DNA from 2 places in the Variovorax sp. 54 genome. Region 2 is predicted to be linked to the other one. Evidence: riboswitches for the same ligand, from Rfam matches in the RefSeq annotation. Region 2 holds a riboswitch; the other holds the start of a gene.
The links. A riboswitch is a leader RNA that binds a small molecule or an ion and turns the genes downstream of it on or off. The one in region 2 is predicted to bind S-adenosylhomocysteine.

Region 1 (8,800 bases), 1.0 Mb from region 2:
CAGCCGGTCCCCACGGCCACCAGCGCGACCGCGCCGAGCGTCAACGCCACACCGCGCATGCGCTGCGTCCTCAGAGCCCCGCGCTCTTGAGTCGCGCGGCCTGTTCCCTGAACAGCTCCGGCGGCTTCTTCTCGTAGTACGGGAACTGGCTGCCGTAGGTGTTGCCGAAGGCCTGGTTGACCTCGTCCAGGTGGTTCTGGCGGTAGTCGCCCAGGTGGGTGCCCAGGCGCGTGGTGCAGACCGCGAGCAGGCCGTCGTTGGCTTCACCGAAGAAGAACAGGCCGCCCAGCGTCGACAGCGCCGCGTCGCTCGGGTCGAACAGGTTGAAGCTGGTCGACACGCCCGACCACGAGTAGTAGCGCACGCCGTTGGCCACGGCCGCGCCGCTCTTCACGTCGCACGACGAGCCCGCGGCGGGCCGGCCCTGCGGGAACTTGGCGTCGAAGGCCGCGCCGCCCGCCGTGGTGAGCGAGGCCAGCGCGTTCAGCGGCACTTCGGGCAGCTGGCTCGGGTCCTTGCCCGAGAGAAAACCGATCATCCCCGTCAGCAGGCCGATGGCCTTCACCACCAGGGTCTGGGCGATGCCGCCTTCGGGCAGCTTGGCCAGCAGGTCGGCCACTTTGGAGCCGCCGTTGGCGCCGCCGACCGACGTGACCGACGCCACCATGTCGGGTGCCACCGCCGCCACGTAGCGCACCGTGGGCGAGCCCTGCGAATGGCCGATGAGGTTGAACTTGAGCGTGGGGTTCCGCTCGAGCGCGCGGATCGTCTTGAGCTCCTGCAGCAGCTGCTCGCCGCGGATCTCGGAAGTGTTGGTGCCCGACACCTGCGCCACGTACACCTTGGCGCCCGCGCCGGCCAGCTTGCCGGGGATGTCGTAGAAGTAGTCGACGCCCAACAGGTTGTCGAAGCCGAGCAGGCCGTGGACCAGCACGATCGGGTAGCGGGTCTTCGCCGTGTCGGAGGTGACGCGGGCCTCGACCCGCGTCGCGGTGTCGCCGACAGCGGCCTGCGCAGGTGGTGCCAGCGTGGTGAGGGCCGCTGCGGCCAGGAGACCGCAGCTCAAGGCCACGGCGCGCATCGGGGTGGCTGCATGCTGCAACCGGACAATCGACTTCCTGGCCATCTGGCGCTCTCCCTTACGTTTGGTTAAAAACACGAACGTTCGTTCGGAAACGGTGGGCGCATTCTGTTGACACGTGCAGGAATGAAAACTGGGGTTTTCCCAGGGCGCAATCGAATCGACCTAAAATGCGCGACTTCCCAAGGAGCGTTGCAGCGGTTCGCCACAGAGGCGAATCGTCAGGCTTGGGGCGACAACGACGCTCGCCTGTTCGACTCTTCCGCAGGTGAGGCCATGTCCCAGATTCCCGCATCCGTTTCCGCTCCCGTTGCTCCCCCTCCCATGAAGCTGTCCGGCCTCGAGCCGGTCGCCATCGGCGCAGGGACGCTGTTCGTCAACATCGGCGAGCGCACCAACGTCACCGGCTCCAAGGCCTTCGCGCGGATGATCCTCAACGGCCAGTTCGAGGACGCCCTGGCCGTCGCGCGCCAGCAGGTCGAGAACGGCGCGCAGGTCATCGACATCAACATGGACGAGGCCATGCTGGACAGCAAGGTCGCCATGGTCCGCTTCCTGAACCTCATTGCCAGCGAGCCCGACATCGCGCGCGTGCCGGTGATGGTCGACAGCTCGAAGTGGGACGTCATCGAGGCCGGCCTGCGCTGCATCCAGGGCAAGGGCATCGTCAACTCCATCTCCATGAAGGAGGGCGTCGACAAGTTCAAGCACGAGGCCAAGCTGGTCAAGCGCTACGGCGCCGCTGCGGTGGTCATGGCCTTCGACGAGAAGGGCCAGGCCGACACCTACGCACGCAAGATCGAGATCTGCGAGCGCGCCTACCGCGTGTTGGTCGACGAGGTGGGCTTTCCGCCCGAAGACATCATCTTCGACCCGAACATCTTCGCCATTGCCACCGGCATCGAGGAGCACGACAACTACGCGGTCGACTTCATCAACGCCGTGCGCTGGATCAAGCAGAACCTGCCGGGCGCCAAGGTGTCGGGCGGCGTGAGCAACGTGAGCTTCAGCTTCCGCGGCAACGACCCGATGCGCGAAGCGATCCACACCGTGTTCCTGTACCACGCGATCCAGGCGGGCATGGACATGGGCATCGTCAACGCCGGCATGGTCGGCGTGTACGACGACCTGGAGCCCACGCTGCGCGAGCGCGTGGAAGACGTGGTGCTGAACCGCCGTCCTGATGCCGGCGAGCGCCTGGTCGAAGTGGCCGAAACCGCCAAGAGCGGCGCCAAGGACGAAAGCAAGCGCCTCGAATGGCGCGGCACGCCCGAGAACTTCGTGCACGTCAACCAGCGCCTCTCGCATGCCATGGTGCACGGCATCACCGACTTCATCGTCGAGGACACCGAAGAGGCCTACCAGCAGATCCTGGCCAAGGGCGGCCGTCCGCTGCACGTGATCGAAGGCCCGCTCATGGACGGCATGAACATCGTGGGCGACCTGTTCGGCGCCGGCAAGATGTTCCTGCCGCAGGTGGTCAAGTCGGCACGCGTCATGAAGTCGGCCGTGGCCCACCTGCTGCCCTACATCGAAGCCGAAAAGCTGCGCGACGAAGCCGCCGGCCGCGACGTGCGCACCAAGGGAAAGATCATCATCGCCACGGTGAAGGGCGACGTGCACGACATCGGCAAGAACATCGTCACCGTCGTGCTCCAGTGCAACAACTTCGAAGTGGTGAACATGGGCGTGATGGTCCCGTGCCACGAAATCCTGGCCAAGGCGAAGGTCGAGGGCGCGGACATCGTGGGCCTGTCGGGCCTCATCACGCCGAGCCTCGAAGAAATGCAGTACGTGGCCGGCGAAATGCAGCGCGACGACCACTTCCGCATCAAGAAGATCCCGCTGCTCATCGGCGGCGCCACCACCAGCCGCGTGCACACGGCCGTGAAGATCGCGCCGCACTACGAAGGCCCCGTGGTCTACGTGCCCGACGCCTCGCGCAGCGTGAGCGTGGCGCAGAGCCTGCTCTCCGACCAGGCCACCGCGTACATCGACGAGATCAACGCCGACTACGCCAAGGTGCGCACGCAGCACGCCAACAAGAAGCAGGTGCCGATGTGGCCGCTGGCCAAGGCGCGCGCCAACAAGACGCCGGTCGACTTCACGCAGTTCGTGCCCACGGTGCCCAAGTTCATCGGCCGTCGCGTGTTCAAGAACTTCGACCTCACCGAGCTGGCCAAGTACATCGACTGGGGCCCGTTCTTCCAGACCTGGGACCTGGCCGGCCCGTTCCCCGCCATCCTGAAAGACGACGTGGTCGGCACCGAGGCCGTGCGCGTGTACGCCGACGGCCAGCGCATGCTCAAGCGCCTCATCGAAGGGCGCTGGCTCAGCGCCAGCGGCGTGGTCGGCTTCTGGCCCGCCAACACCGTGAACGACGACGACATCGAGCTGTACACCGACGAGACGCGCAGCGAAGTGGCGCTCACCTGGTACGGCATGCGCCAGCAGACCGAGAAGCAGATGATCGACGGCGTGATGCGCCCCAGCCGCTGCCTGGCCGACTTCGTCGCGCCGAAGGACAGCGGCGTGAAGGACTACGTCGGCGTGTTCGCCGTCACGGCCGGCCTGGGTGTCGAGAAGAAAGAGAAGTTCTTCATGGACGACCTCGACGACTACTCGGCCATCATGCTCAAGGCCCTGGCCGACCGGCTGGCCGAGGCCTTTGCCGAGGCGCTGCACCACCGCGTGCGCACCGACCTGTGGGGCTACGCGAGCGGCGAAGGCCTGAGCAACGACGACATGATTGCCGAGAAGTACCGCGGCATCCGACCCGCGCCCGGCTACCCGGCCTGCCCCGACCACAGCGTGAAGGGCCCGATGTTCGACCTTCTGAACTGCGCGGACATTGGCATGACCCTGACGGAGAGCCTCGCTATGATGCCCGCCGCCAGCGTGAGCGGCTTCTACCTCGGTCACCCCGATGCGACGTACTTCAACGTCGGCAAGATCGGGCACGACCAGTTGCAGGACCAGGCGGCGCGGCGCCACACGAGCGAAGCGGAGCTCGAGCGCCTGCTCGCGCCGAACCTTTGAACCTGCCGGTCGGCCGGCCCACCGGTGTGACCGGCCACGGGAGTTGATATTCAGAAGCTGATCTTTGCCGCCGCGCACTACGCCCAGTTCGCGATCTTCGTGATCGCCTGCTGGGGTGCCGGCCGCGCGGTGCTCGCGCGCCTGCGTCCCCCGTCGCGCCGCGACGCCTGGCTCGAAGCCGCCATGGCGGCCGCGCTCGGTGTCGGCCTCTACATCTGTGCCTTCCAGGCGCTGGCCATCTTCGGACTCTTCCGCCGCGAGGCCACGCTGGGCCTGGTCGGCGCGGGCGTCGTGGCCGCCGCGTGGCAGTGGCGCGGCTGGCGTGCCGACGTGCGCGCGCTGCGCGCAGCCGCGCCCGTCGCCCCGCCATGGAGCCGCTTCGAACGCATCGCCGCCATCGCGCTGGCGCTGGTCGCGCTGCCCGCGCTGGTGGCGCCGCTCGCGCCGCCGGCCGCCTTCGACGAGCTGATGTACCACCTGCCCTATGCACGCCTCGTGGCGCAGCAGGGCACGCTGGGCATCCACGACTGGCTGCGCTACCCCTGGTTCCCGTACAACTACAACCTGCTGTATGCCGCCGCACTGCAGGTGGGCGACGACGTGCTGCCGCACTTCCTCAATGCCCTGGCGGGTGCGCTGTCGGTGCTGATGATCTTCCGCATCGGCATCCTGCACGCCAACCGGCTCACTGCCTGCATCGGCGCGGCCATCTGGCTGGGCATGGGCGACTACGCCAACGCGCTGATCGACATGGGCGTGGCGCTGTTCGTGCTGTCGGCCTTCGTGGCGCTGTGGTGGTGGCGCGAATCCGAGCCTTTGCGCGACGGCACGCGCTGGCTGTCGCTGGCGGCGTTCTGCCTCGGCGTGGCAGCGGGCTCCAAGTACCAGGCGCTGATCTTCCTGCCGCTGGTGGCGCTGTTCGTGGTGCGCCACGAGCGCCGCGTGTGGCGCGCCTGGGCGCCGGCGCTGCTGTGCTTTTTGATTCCGTGCATCTACTGGTACGCGCGCAACGCGGTCATGACGGGCGACCCCTTCAACCCGATCGGCGCGCGCGTGTTCGGCTTCAGCGAATGGATTCCGGCCGATTACGTGCAGCAGGTTGCCGACGTGCGCGACCACGCCGAGATGCCCAACGCGCTGATCTGGTCGGTGTTCCTCGCGCCCTTCAGCGTGTGGTGGAAGCGCTCTGCCGCCGTGCGCGCGGCGGGCTGGTTCTGCCTGTACTCCGTGGCCGTGTGGGTCGTGACCTCGCGCTACCCGCGCTACCTCATGGCCTCGTTCCCGCTGCTGGCACTGACCGCCGCCGTGGGCTGGCAGGCGCTGGGCAGCTGGATCGCGGCGGGCGTGCGCCGCCTGCGCGGAACCCAAGCGACGGCAACATCCACCGGTCCGCGCAGCGGCGCCGGCATCGGCGACTGGGTCGTGGTGCTGCTGCTGGCCGTGCTGGCGGCCGTGTCGGTCGGCCAGACGGCCACCAAGGTGTCGATGATCTCGCTCACGCCCGAGAGCCGCGAAGCGTTCTTGCGCAAGCACGTGCCGGGCTACGGTGTCATGGACTATGTGCGCCGCCACGTGACCGGCCGCGTGTACCAGATCGCGCTGAACGAGGCGATCTACTACGGCCCCAACCCGATCTGGGGCGACACGCTCGGGCGCTGGCGCTACCGCGACTACCTGCTGATGTCGCCCGGCGACACGGCGCGCAAGCTGGCCGCCGAGGGCTTCACCACCGTCGTCATGTCGCCCGAGATGGTGAAAGTGCTCAGTGCGCGGCCCGACTTCGACAAATACTATGGCCTGCTGCACGAACAAGACGGCAGCCGGGCCTACCGACTCCTTCCGGCGACCGCCCTGACCGCACCATGACCGACCTCCGACCCGCTCCCGTGTCCGCCATGCCGCGCATTGCCGCCGTCATTCCCTGCTTCAACGAAGCCCTGGCCATCACCCAGGTGATCGAAGGCTTCCGCGCGGCGCTGCCCGGCGCCGAGATTCACGTCTTCGACAACAACTCCACCGACGACACCGCCGCCGTGGCCCGCGCGGCCGGCGCGATCGTCACGCACGTGGCCGCGCGCGGCAAGGGCAACGTGGTGCGGCGCATGTTCGCCGACGTCGAGGCCGACATCTACGTGATGGTCGACGGCGACGCCACCTACGACACCACCGCCGCGCCGCGCCTCATCGCGCGGCTGGTCGAGGGCAACCTCGACATGGTGGTCGGCAGCCGCGTGGACGACGGCCAGGACGCGCTCACCTACCGCGCCGGCCACCGCTTCGGCAACTGGCTGCTCACGGGCACTGTGGCGCAGCTCTTCGGCGGCGGCCTCACCGACATGCTTTCGGGCTACCGCGTGTTCTCGCGCCGCTATGCCAAGTCGTTCCCCGCGTTGTCGCAGGGCTTCGAGATCGAGACCGAGCTGACCGTGCACGCGCTCGAACTGCGCATGCCCTATGCCGAAGAAGGCACCGCCTACAGCACGCGCCCCGAAGGCTCGCACAGCAAGCTCTCGACCTACCGCGACGGCTGGCGCATTCTGAAGACCATCGGCAAGCTGTTCGTGAGCGAACGGCCGCTGCAGTTCTTCTCGATCGTCGCGGCCGTGCTCGCGCTCGGCGCGCTCGCGCTGGCCGTGCCGCTGTTCATGACCTACGCCCACACCGGCCTGGTGCCGCGGCTGCCCACGGCGGTGCTCGCCACGGGCGCGATGCTGGCGGCGCTGCTGTCCTTCGTCTGCGGCGTGGTGATGCACACCGTCACGCTGGGCCGGCAGGAGGCCAAGCGGCTGCGCTACCTGGCGCAACCCTGCGTGCGCGAGAGCTTGCGCGCACGCTGATGCGGCCATGAAGATCGGGCGCGAGTTCCTCTCGTTCGCCGTGGCCGGCGTGATCGGCCTCGTGGTGGACGTGACGGTGCTCTACCTGCTGGCGCCGCTGTTGGGCTGGTACGGCGCGCGCGTCGTGTCGTTCCTGGCCGCCGCCACCACCACCTGGCTCTACAACCGCCGCTACACCTTCGCGGCGAGCGCGGCCGGAGCCGCCACGGGGCGCTCGGTCTGGCGCGAATACCTGGGCTACCTCACGACCATGCTGGCCGGTGCGGTGCTGAACTACAGCGCCTACGTGCTCACGCTGCATTGGGTGGAAGGGCGTTGGGCTGCGGCGCTCGGCGTGGCGGTGGGCAGCATCGCGGGGCTGGGGGTGAACTTCCTGTCGGCGCGGTACCTGGTGTTCAGGGCCAAGTAGGGTTCCCGTCTTGCTCCCTCTCCCCTCGGGGAGAGGGTTGGGGTGAGGGTCTACGGCGCTTGCGAATGCCGGGCTTGTGAGAAGGCCGATGCCCTCACCCTAGCCCTCTCCCGCGGGCGGGAGAGGGGACAAGACAGGGCGCGTTCAGTTTCAGTGCCCGCCCGACACCACCACCGGAATCTCCGTCGCCGGCGGCGTGTTCCGGCTGCGGCCGCAGCGCACGAGGCCGTCGATCATCACCATGCCCACGCCCGGGATGTCGCCCAGCTGCACGCTTTCGAGCAGGCCCGGTGCGGGCGAATGCTGCGCGCGGTCCATGAAGACGAAGTCGGCGTCGCGGCCCACTTCGATCAGGCCGCAGTTGAGCTTGCGGATCTTTGCCGTGTTGCCGGTCGCAAAGCAGAACACCAGCTCGGCCGGAATGTTCGCGATCGACGACAGCATCGCCACCATGCGCAGGATGCCCAGCGGCTGCACGCCCGAGCCCGCGGGCCCGTCGGTGCCGAGGATCACGCGGTGCGGACACTTCAGTTCGAGCGCGGCCTTGGCCGCCGCGATGGCGACCTTCTCGTTGCCGTTGTGCACGATCTCGATGGCGCGCGTGCTCTTCTCGCACAGCTCGCACACATGCGCCTCGGGCAGCGAGGTGTGGCCGCCGTTGATGTGGCCGATGATGTCGGCGTCGGCCTCGAGCACCACGTCCTTGTCGATCAGGCCCGAGCCCGGGATCGACGGGCCGCCCGTGTGGATCGTGCTCTGGATGCCGTACTTGCGCGCCCAGGCCACCATCTCTTTCGCCTCGTAGCCGGCCTTCACCGAGCCCAGGCCCACTTCGCCGAGCAGGCCCACGCCGGCTCCGGCGAGTTCCTTGAAGTCGCTCTCGACCATGCCCTTTTCGATCACCGGCGCGCCCGCCAGCACCTTCACGCCGCCGGGGCGGAAGTTGTCGAAGGCGCGCTGCGCGGTGATGGCCAATGCCTTCAGTCCGACGATGTCTTTCGGGCGGCCCGGCAGGTGCACCTCGCCCGCAGAAATCATGGTGGTCACGCCGCCGTGCATGGTCGAATCGATCCAGCCGATCTGGCCCTGGCGCGGCGTCCAGTCGCCGAAAACCGGGTGCACGTGGCTGTCGATGAGGCCGGGCGCGACGCAGGTCTTGCGCGCGTCGATCACGGTCTGCGCGCCTTCGAGGTCGCAGTCTTTTTCCTTGCCGATGGCGACGATCAGGCCGTCGTTCACCACCAGGGTGTCGGCGTCGAGGATGGGCTTGTCGATGTCGCCCGAGAGCAGCAGCCCTATGTTCTTGATGACGACCTTGCCCGACTTTGCGCCGGCTGCGATTTCTGCCATTTCGTGGTGTCCTCGTGGGGTGGGGTGGTGTTGTCTTGTTCCTGGATGTCGTCCGCGCGCACGGTGCGCAGCAGGGTCTCGATC
Region 2 (8,800 bases):
TCGATGTCGCCGCGCTCGATGGCGCGCACCCATGCGGCCATCACCTTGGGCTCGGTGATGTCGCGCGGCAGAAAGAGCAAGTCGTGCGCCGGCAGCGCCTGCGCGAAAGCCAGCACGGCGGGGGCATCGGCGCCGGTCATGAGGCGCAGGGCGATGTTGCCGTCCGCGTGGGCGACGGTGCGCGGGTAGGTGCGGGAAGAAGAGGCGGTCATGGGCATGAGGTGAGGGTTGTGTTCATCAGATGGAGCGCACGCCCAGCCACTCGTCGAGCTTGGGCCACAGCCGCCGCACGGCGTTGGTGCCGGCCGCCAGGCTGACGTGGCCGCCCTTGAGCACCACCTCTTCCTTGTCGGTAGAGCCGATGCCGGCAATCAGCGGCTGCCCCGCTTCGTAGGGCACGATGTGGTCGTGCTGCGCCAGCGCATGCAGCACCGGCACGGTGATGTTCTTCAGCAGCACCTTGCGCCCGCCGAGCACCAGCTCGCCCTTGTGGAGCTTGTTGTCCCACATGAGCTCTTTCACGGTCTGGCGGAAGTACTCGCCGGCCAGCGGCAGCATCTCGGCGCCCCAGCGGTCGAACATGCGGTACGACTTGACGAACTCGTCGTTGGCCATGTTGTCCCACAGCTGCACCAGCCCGGCGCCGCGCCCGGCGGGGCGCAGCATGTCGAAGGAGGCGAACAGCATCTCGGGCGGCACGTTGCCCACGGTGTCGATGAGGCGGTCGACGTCGAAATAACGCCGGTCGGACCACGCATGAAAGAGCGTCATGCGGCTGAAGTCGATCGGCGTGGTGAAGAGCGCCAGGTTCTTCATCGGCCCGTCGGGATGCAGCGCGGCATACAGCGTGGAGAGCACGCCGCCCATGCAGTAGCCGGCGAGGGTGACGTCTTCTTCGCCCGAGTCTTCCTGCACGCGGCGGATCGAATCGGGAATGAAGTCGAGCACGTAGTCTTCGATGCGCAGGCGCTTCTCGTCGGGGCGCGGCGCGTTCCAGTCCATCACGTAGACGTCGTAGCCCTTGAGCAGCAAATACTCGACCATGCTCTGGCCCGGCGCGAGGTCGAAGATGTAGGCGCGGTTGGTGGTGGCCATCACCATGAGCACCGGCACGCGGTAGATCTCGTCGACCATCGGGCGGTAGTGGTACAGGCTCAGCGTGCCGCGCCGGTGGATCTCGTCCTTGGGCGTGAGGCCGACGGCGGGCGCGGTCGAGGTCAGGAAGTCCAGCCCCTTGATGTTGCGCTGGATGGTGCGCTCGATCTCGCCGCGGATGTCGGGCAGCTGGAAGGTGTCGGGCGGCGCGCTCATGGGCGGCGCTTTCCGGCGGGGCGTTTCTTCGGGGCGGCGGCCTTGGCGGCCGGTGCAGGCGTCGCCGCCGCGGGCGGTTGTTTGGTGCGACGTGGCCGGGCTGGCGCTGTTGCGGCATCGCCGGTCCGTGTGGCAGGCCCGGCCCCGCCTTCCAGCGCACGGCGAATACCAGCCAGGTGGTCGTCGATGCGGTGCAACTGCTCACCCAATGCCTGCAGGTCGCCGCGTGTCGGCAGGTTCAGCAGCGTGAGGTAGCGCGCCATCAGGTCGCCCAGCGCCTTCTGCGCGGTGAGCGAGGCGTTCATGCCGCCGTGCATGCCCTGCCGGAACGGGTCCGAGGCCATGGTTTCGTTGGCGAATTCGTTGGTGCTTTTTTCCCACTGGGCCGTGAGCTCGCGCCACATGGCCATGGGATCGAGGGACGGAAACTGACTCATCAAAACACCTCCGTCTGGGTCTGTTGTCGTGTTTGTTTTTTCTTCAGTGATCGTCGCGTCGCGCCGCCTGCGCGGTGTGCGCCGCAATCGCCTCGGTGATCTGCGGCCACATCGATATCGGCAGCGCGTGGCCCATGCGCGGAATGCGCAGCAGCTTCGCGCCGGGAATGGCCTCGGCCACGTCGATGCCGCAGGCCACGGGCACCAGCGGATCGACGTCGCCGTGGATCACCAGCGTGGGCACCTGCACCGCGCGCAGCGCCGGCTTGCGGTTGCCCGACGCGAACACCGCCGCCAGCTGGCGCGCCACGCCGCCCGGGTTGAGGCCGCGCAGAAAGGCGAGCTGCGCGCGCTCGGCATCGCGGGCCTCGTCGAGCGGAAAGGCGTCGGGCCCGCGCAGCACGCGCCACACCTTCGCGTGGTGCGGCAGGTAGGCCTCGAAGCTGGTCGGCGTGGGCGCGAACAGCACCGCCAGCGCCTCGGGCGTGGGCGGCGGCAGGGCCGGATCGCCGGTGCTCGACATGATGCTGGTGAGCGAACGCATCCGGCCCGGGTGATGAATGGCCATCTCCTGACCGATGGCTCCGCCCATCGACGCCCCCACGATGTGAGCGCGCGCGATGCCCAGCGCGTCGAGCAGGCCGGCGCAGTCGTCGGCCATGTCGCGCAGCGTGTAGGGCACCTGCAGCGGCCGGCCCGCCATGGCCTGCAGCATCAGCGCCTGGATGTCGGGCACGCCGGCGTGCGGCAGGTGGGTGGAGTGGCCGATGTCGCGGTTGTCGAAGCGGATCACGTGGTGCCCGCCGGCCTGCGCCAGGCCGGCGCAGAACGCGTCGTCCCAGGCGACCATCTGGGCGCCGAGGCCCATGACCAGCAGCAGCGGCGGCGCCTCGGGGTCGCCGAAGCTGTCCCAGGCCAGTTCGATGCCGTTGGCGCGGGTGCGCCGTTCGGTGCGGGGTGGGACGGCGGTCATGCGGGGCGCTGTTTGCGTTGCGTTACTTGCGCTGCAGCAGCTTCGTGACCTCGTCCACGTTGGACTGGATGCGCTGGCGCACCACGTCAAAGGCATCGGCCTGCGACTTGGCGGCCAGGGTGGCCAGCTCCTTGATGTCGTCGACGGCGCGCTGGAACGACTGGCGGCCCAGCTCGTCGAGCTTGGCGAGGTTTTCCTTCGGGTCCTTGCCGGGCATCGCCTTGGCGGCGGTCTGCCATTCGCCGATGGCCGTCTTGATCATCTCGGTCTGTCGCTGCACCACGGTCTGCAGGCCCTGGTAAGACTTTTCGTTGGCCTGCATCAGCGCCTGCAGGTCCTTGCGCCCGCTGTCGAGCAGCTTGCCGGCGCCGCCGGTGAGGTTCAGGTTCTGCAGGCGCTCGGCCATGCCCTTGAGGTTCTTCATCGGATCGAGCATGTCCGCGGCGGACGGCGCCGCCTGCTTCGTGCCGGCGCTGGTGGCGGTGGTTTTGTTCGCGGCGGCTTTCTTGGCAGTGGCCATGGTGCGGAATCTCCTGTGTCGGGTGATGAAAACAATCGAACGGGTGGATGCAGGCAGCGGCCGGGCGGCCGGGGCCCGCCGCCACGATACGCCGGGCCGGCGTGGCTCAGGGCGGTCGAAGCGCGGATTTGCCTGCGGAGTTTCCCGAGGTGGCCCATGCGACGCCGAAGCCGCCCGCGCTTTCCGTGATGTGGGATGTCCCGGTCGATTGGCGGGCGGAACGGCCGCGACTACAATCCGGCGCTCCGAGGAGCGTTGCAGCGCCGTCAGGCGTGAGGCTCGGACCACATCGCAACCACGCTCATCCGCTGTTCTCGCGGTGAGTTTTTCTTCCCCGTACGCAGTGGCATCTTTCAAACCAGTTTTGGAGTTCTCATGAGCGCTGTACTCAAGCCCACCCCCGTCTCGACCGCCGACCAGGCGATTGCCGACCTGTCCCTTGCCGCCTGGGGCCGCAAGGAAATCCGCATCGCGGAAACCGAGATGCCCGGCCTCATGGCCATCCGTGAAGAGTTCTCGAAGGGCCAGGCCCTCAAGGGCGCGCGCATCACGGGCTCGCTGCACATGACGATCCAGACGGCCGTGCTCATCGAGACGCTGCAAGCCCTGGGCGCCGAAGTGCGCTGGGCCTCGTGCAACATCTTCTCGACGCAAGACCACGCCGCCGCCGCCATCGCCGCCGCCGGCACGCCGGTGTTCGCCATCAAGGGCGAGTCGCTGAAGGACTACTGGGACTACACCCACGCCATCTTCGACTTCGGCCCCAAGGGCTCGAAGGGCGAAGGCCCGAACATGATCCTGGACGACGGCGGCGACGCCACGCTGCTCATGCACCTGGGCCAGCGCGCGGAGAAGGATCTGGGCGTGCTCGCCAACCCGACCAGCGAAGAAGAACGCATTCTTTACGCCGCCATCAAGGCCAAGCTGGCCGTGGACGACACCTGGTACACCCGCAAGTCCGCTGAAATCATCGGCGTGACCGAAGAGACGACCACCGGCGTGCACCGCCTGAACGAGATGAGCGCCAAGGGCACGCTGCTGTTCCGCGCCATCAACGTGAACGACTCGGTCACCAAGAGCAAGTTCGACAACCTGTACGGTTGCCGCGAATCGCTGGTCGACGGCATCAAGCGCGCAACCGACGTGATGATCGCCGGCAAGGTGGCCTGCGTGGCCGGCTACGGCGACGTGGGCAAGGGCTCGGCCCAGGCCCTGCGCGCACTGAGCGCCCAGGTGTGGGTGACTGAAATCGACCCGATCAACGCCCTGCAAGCTGCCATGGAAGGCTACAAGGTCGTGACCATGGAGTACGCCGCCGACAAGGCCGACATCTTTGTGACGACCACGGGCAACAAGGACGTCATCACGCACGACACGATGGCGAAGATGAAGGACCAGGCCATCGTCTGCAACATCGGCCACTTCGACAACGAGATCGACGTTGCGTCGATCGAGAAGTACGAGTGGGAAGAAATCAAGCCGCAGGTCGATCACATCACCTTCCCGGACGGCAAGAAGATCATCCTGCTGGCCAAGGGCCGCCTTGTGAACCTGGGCTGCGGCACGGGCCACCCGAGCTTCGTGATGTCGTCGTCGTTCGCCAACCAGACCATCGCCCAGATCGAGCTGTTCACCAAGCCCGACGCCTACCAGGTGGGCAAGGTCTACGTGCTGCCCAAGCACCTGGACGAGAAGGTCGCGCGCCTGCACCTGAAGAAGGTCGGCGCCATGCTCACCGAGCTGACCGACGCCCAGGCCGCCTACATCGGCGTGAGCAAGAACGGCCCTTACAAGCCGGACACCTACCGTTATTGATCCGCGTGCGCGCCGATCAACTGTTGGTAGAGCGCGGCATGGCCGCCTCGCGTTCGCAAGCTGTCCGGCTCATCGCCGGCGGCATGCGCTGGCGTGACGCGGGCACGAGCGACGCGTGGCGCAATGTCGTCAAGAACAAGGACGAAGTGCCCGAATCGGCCGAGCTCGAACTCGCCGACGCCGCCGAGGCACGCTACGTGTCGCGCGGGGGCCTCAAGCTCGAAGGCGCGCTGAAGGTCAGCGGCGTCGACCCGACAGGCAAGCTCTGCCTGGACGTCGGCCAGTCGACCGGCGGCTTCACCGACTGCCTGCTGCAGCACGGCGCCGCCAAGGTGGTGGGCATCGATGTGGGCCACGGGCAGCTGCATCCGCGCATGCGCGAGGACGAGCGCGTGGTCGCCATCGAAGGCGTCAATGCGCGGGCGTTGTCGCCGGCCGATCTGCAGGTGAATGAGGGTGAAGACGAGGACGCCGAAGTCGGTGAAGTCGACGAAGCGATCGAAGCCCCGGCCGAGCCGCGCTTCGACCTCATCGTCGGCGACCTGTCGTTCATCTCGCTCACGCTGGTGATGCCGGCCGTGGTGCAGTTCCTGGCCGACGACGGCCAGTTGCTGATGCTGGTCAAGCCGCAGTTCGAGCTGCAGCCCGGCCAGGTCGGCAAGGGCGGCATCGTGCGCGACGAGGCGATGTACGCGGTGGTCGAGAAGCGCCTGCACGACGCCTGCGCGGCGCTCGAGCTGAAGGTGCTGCGCTGGTTCGACAGCCCGATCGCCGGGGGCGACGGCAACCGCGAGTTTTTCATTCACGCCGTTCGTGCTGCCAAGGCCGGCGACGGTTCCTAAGGAGACGCAGGTGCGCCTTCCGCTGAGTTTCGAATTCTTCCCGACCAAGACGCCCGAAGGCGCGGTCAAGCTGCGCGCCGTGCGCCAGCAGCTCTATGTGCGCAAGCCGCAGTTCTGCTCGGTCACCTACGGCGCGGGCGGCTCCACGCACCAGGGCACCTTCGGTGCGGTGCAGGAGATCCTGGCCGAGGGCGTGGACGCTGCCAGCCACTTCTCGTGCATCGGCGCCACGCGCGCCACCGTGCGCGAGCAGCTGGCCGAGCTGAAGGCCATGGGCGTGAAGCGCCTCGTCGCGCTGCGCGGCGACCTGCCCAGTGGCTACGGCATCGGCGGCGAGTTCCAGTACGCGAGCGACCTGGTCGCCTTCATCCGCGAAGAGACCGGTCGCGACTTCCACATCGAGGTGGCCTGCTACCCCGAGATTCATCCGCAGGCGCGCTCGCCCGAAGCCGACCTGCAGGCCTTCGCCACCAAGATGAAGGCGGGGGCCGACTCGGCCATCACGCAGTATTTCTTCAGCCCCGAGGCCTACTTCCGCTTCGTCGACGACGCGCGCAAGCTGGGGCTCGACACGCCGATCGTGCCGGGCATCATGCCCATCACGAGCTCGACGCAGCTCATGCGTTTTTCGGATGCTTGCGGCGCCGAGATTCCGCGCTGGATTCGCCTGCGACTGCAGGGCTTCGGCGACGACACGGCCTCGATCAAGGCCTTCGGCCTGGACGTGGTGACCGAGCTGTGCGCGCGCCTGCAAGCGGGCGGCGCACCCGCGATCCACTTCTACACGATGAACCAGTCGGCGGCCACGCTGGCCATCCTGGAGCGCCTGGATTGAGAGGGCTGCGCGCGGTCGCCGTCGCGGTCTCCTGCGTGCTCGCAGGGTGCACCATGCCGCCTGCCACGCAGGACAAGGACGCGGACACCGCCGCCACGCCGGCGGCGTCCGGCAAGCGGCTGCAGCCGCTCGGACGCGGCCTGGCCGTGCCGCCCGGTGCCGCCCCGCGCTCGGCCGTGCCGTCGGTGCGCTACGACCTCGCGGTGTCGGGCACCGGCGAGTCGCTCGACGATGGCGTGCCTGGCGATGAACCGCGCGAGATCTTCGAGCGTGGCGGGGCCTCGTGGTACGGCATCCAGTTCCACCAGCGCAAGACTGCCAACGGCGAGCGCTTCGACATGGGCGCCATGACGGCGGCCCACAAGACGCTGCCCTTCAACACGCGCGTGTGCGTGCGCAGCCTGGTCAACGGCAGCGAGGTGCTGGTGCGCGTCAACGACCGCGGGCCCTTCACGCCGGGCCGCATCATCGATTTGAGCCGCGCCGCGGCCGACCGCATCGGCCTCACGAGCATGGGCATCAAGCAGGTGGCGCTGTCGGTCATCGACCGCGAAGGCATGCGCTGCGGCGGTCAGGCCGTGGCGGCAGACGATCTGCAGCCCGCGCTGCTGCCCGAGGCGCCGACGTCGCGCGTGCGTGCGCCGGCACCTGCCCGCAAACGGGCGGCCGTGCCGCCGCGCAAGCGCCGCTGAGCGGCCTGCCTCAGCCGCCGCTCTCGAGCGAGTAGGCGGCGTTGCGGTCTTGCGCCAGGCGCTCGGCCAGCTGCGGCAGCGCCTCGGCCAGTTGCGCCTTCAGCGTGTAGGGCGGGTTGATCAAAAACATCCCGCTCGCCGGCAGGCCCGGGCGCTGCGTTTCGCCCGACGAGGCGTCCTTCGTGATCTTGCTCGACTTGACCGTCAGCGTGGCGTGCAGCCACGACTTGCCGGCCTTGGTCGCCATCGTCTTCAGGCGGCGCGGCAGGTCGTGCGCCTCGGGGCGCGGAATGATCGGGTACCAGACCGCATACGTGCCGGTGGCGAAGCGCTTGAGCGCCTCGGCCGCGAAGTCGAGCACGCGGCCGTAGTCGGTCTTCATTTCGTAGCTCGGGTCCATCAGCACCAGCGCGCGGCGCGAGGGCGGCGGCAGGAACTTGGTGGCGCTGCCGAAGCCGTCTTCGGTCAACACGGCGATCTGCCGGCCGGCTTCGAGCTGCGCGATGTTGGCGCCGAGCGTGCGCGAATCGGTCGGGTGCAGCTCGAACAGCTTGAGCTTGTCGTGGTCGCGCAGCAGGTGCTGCACGATGAACGGCGAGCCGGGGTAGACGCGGGCGCCGCCCTTGGGGTTGAAGTCGTGGATCACGCTGAGGTAGCGGGCGATGGCTTCGGCGACCGGCTTCTCTTCAGCGGGGGCTGCGGCCTTCTTCGCTGCCGATTTCGCGGCGGGGGCGGGCGTTTCGGCCGCTTTTTTCGGCTCGGGGAAGAAGCGCAGCACGCCGTCGGCCGCTTCGCCGCTGGTGCCGGCGTAGTCGCCGTCGAGCCGGTACAGGCCGGCGCCGGCGTGGGTGTCGACGACGGTCAGCGCGGCGTCTTTTTCAAGCAGGTGGTCGAGGGTGGCAATCAGGACCGTGTGCTTGAGCACGTCGGCGTGGTTGCCGGCATGGAACGCGTGGCGGTAACTGAACATGGAATGAGACCTGAAAAAGTGAAAAAGGGAGCGCTAGACTCGCGCGGCGCTACATTGATTTACAAAACACAACGAGGGGCAGCAATGCGAGGAGCCGGATGGCGATTTTGGGGCCTGTGCGTCGGCGCGGGCGTTTTGTCTATTTTGACGGGCTGCGCCTCGGTCACCCACGGGACGACCCAGAACGTGAAGATCGAGACCCTGTCGCCCGAAGGCAAGGTGGTCGACGGAGCCCGCTGCCGGGTCTCGAACGATCGCATGGACGCCGTGGTGCGCTCCGGCCTGACCCTGCCGGTGCGGCGCTCGGGCGACAACCTGAACATCGAATGCACGCAGGCCGGCCAACCGCCGGCCCGCGGCCAGGCGATCTCGCGCGCCAACGTGGGTCTGGTCGGCAACGTGATG

Region 1: linked by a shared signal. The riboswitch ahead of metH (methionine synthase) and the one ahead of ahcY (adenosylhomocysteinase) in region 2 are both predicted to bind S-adenosylhomocysteine.

What each region holds. Positions count from the first base shown of each region.
Region 1 is NZ_PEFF01000001.1:3,465,614-3,474,413, forward strand. Features, by position in the region: gene CLU95_RS16100 (lipase secretion chaperone) at 1-59, opposite strand, end outside; gene CLU95_RS16105 (esterase/lipase family protein) at 71-1,126, opposite strand; S-adenosyl-L-homocysteine riboswitch at 1,260-1,335, shown strand; gene metH (methionine synthase) at 1,358-4,120, shown strand; gene CLU95_RS16115 (ArnT family glycosyltransferase) at 4,220-5,986, shown strand; gene CLU95_RS16120 (glycosyltransferase family 2 protein) at 5,983-6,957, shown strand; gene CLU95_RS16125 (GtrA family protein) at 6,965-7,366, shown strand; gene CLU95_RS16130 (amidohydrolase family protein) at 7,517-8,716, opposite strand; gene CLU95_RS16135 (TetR family transcriptional regulator) at 8,662-8,800, opposite strand, start outside.
Region 2 is NZ_PEFF01000001.1:2,465,809-2,474,608, reverse strand. Features, by position in the region: gene CLU95_RS11360 (GNAT family N-acetyltransferase) at 1-218, opposite strand, end outside; gene CLU95_RS11355 (alpha/beta fold hydrolase) at 238-1,311, opposite strand; gene CLU95_RS11350 (hypothetical protein) at 1,308-1,748, opposite strand; gene CLU95_RS11345 (alpha/beta fold hydrolase) at 1,792-2,721, opposite strand; gene phaP (TIGR01841 family phasin) at 2,744-3,241, opposite strand; S-adenosyl-L-homocysteine riboswitch at 3,483-3,551, shown strand; gene ahcY (adenosylhomocysteinase) at 3,617-5,056, shown strand; gene CLU95_RS11330 (TlyA family RNA methyltransferase) at 5,062-5,898, shown strand; gene metF (methylenetetrahydrofolate reductase [NAD(P)H]) at 5,909-6,733, shown strand; gene CLU95_RS11320 (septal ring lytic transglycosylase RlpA family protein) at 6,787-7,425, shown strand; gene CLU95_RS11315 (23S rRNA (adenine(2030)-N(6))-methyltransferase RlmJ) at 7,436-8,395, opposite strand; gene CLU95_RS30870 (hypothetical protein) at 8,582-8,800, shown strand, end outside.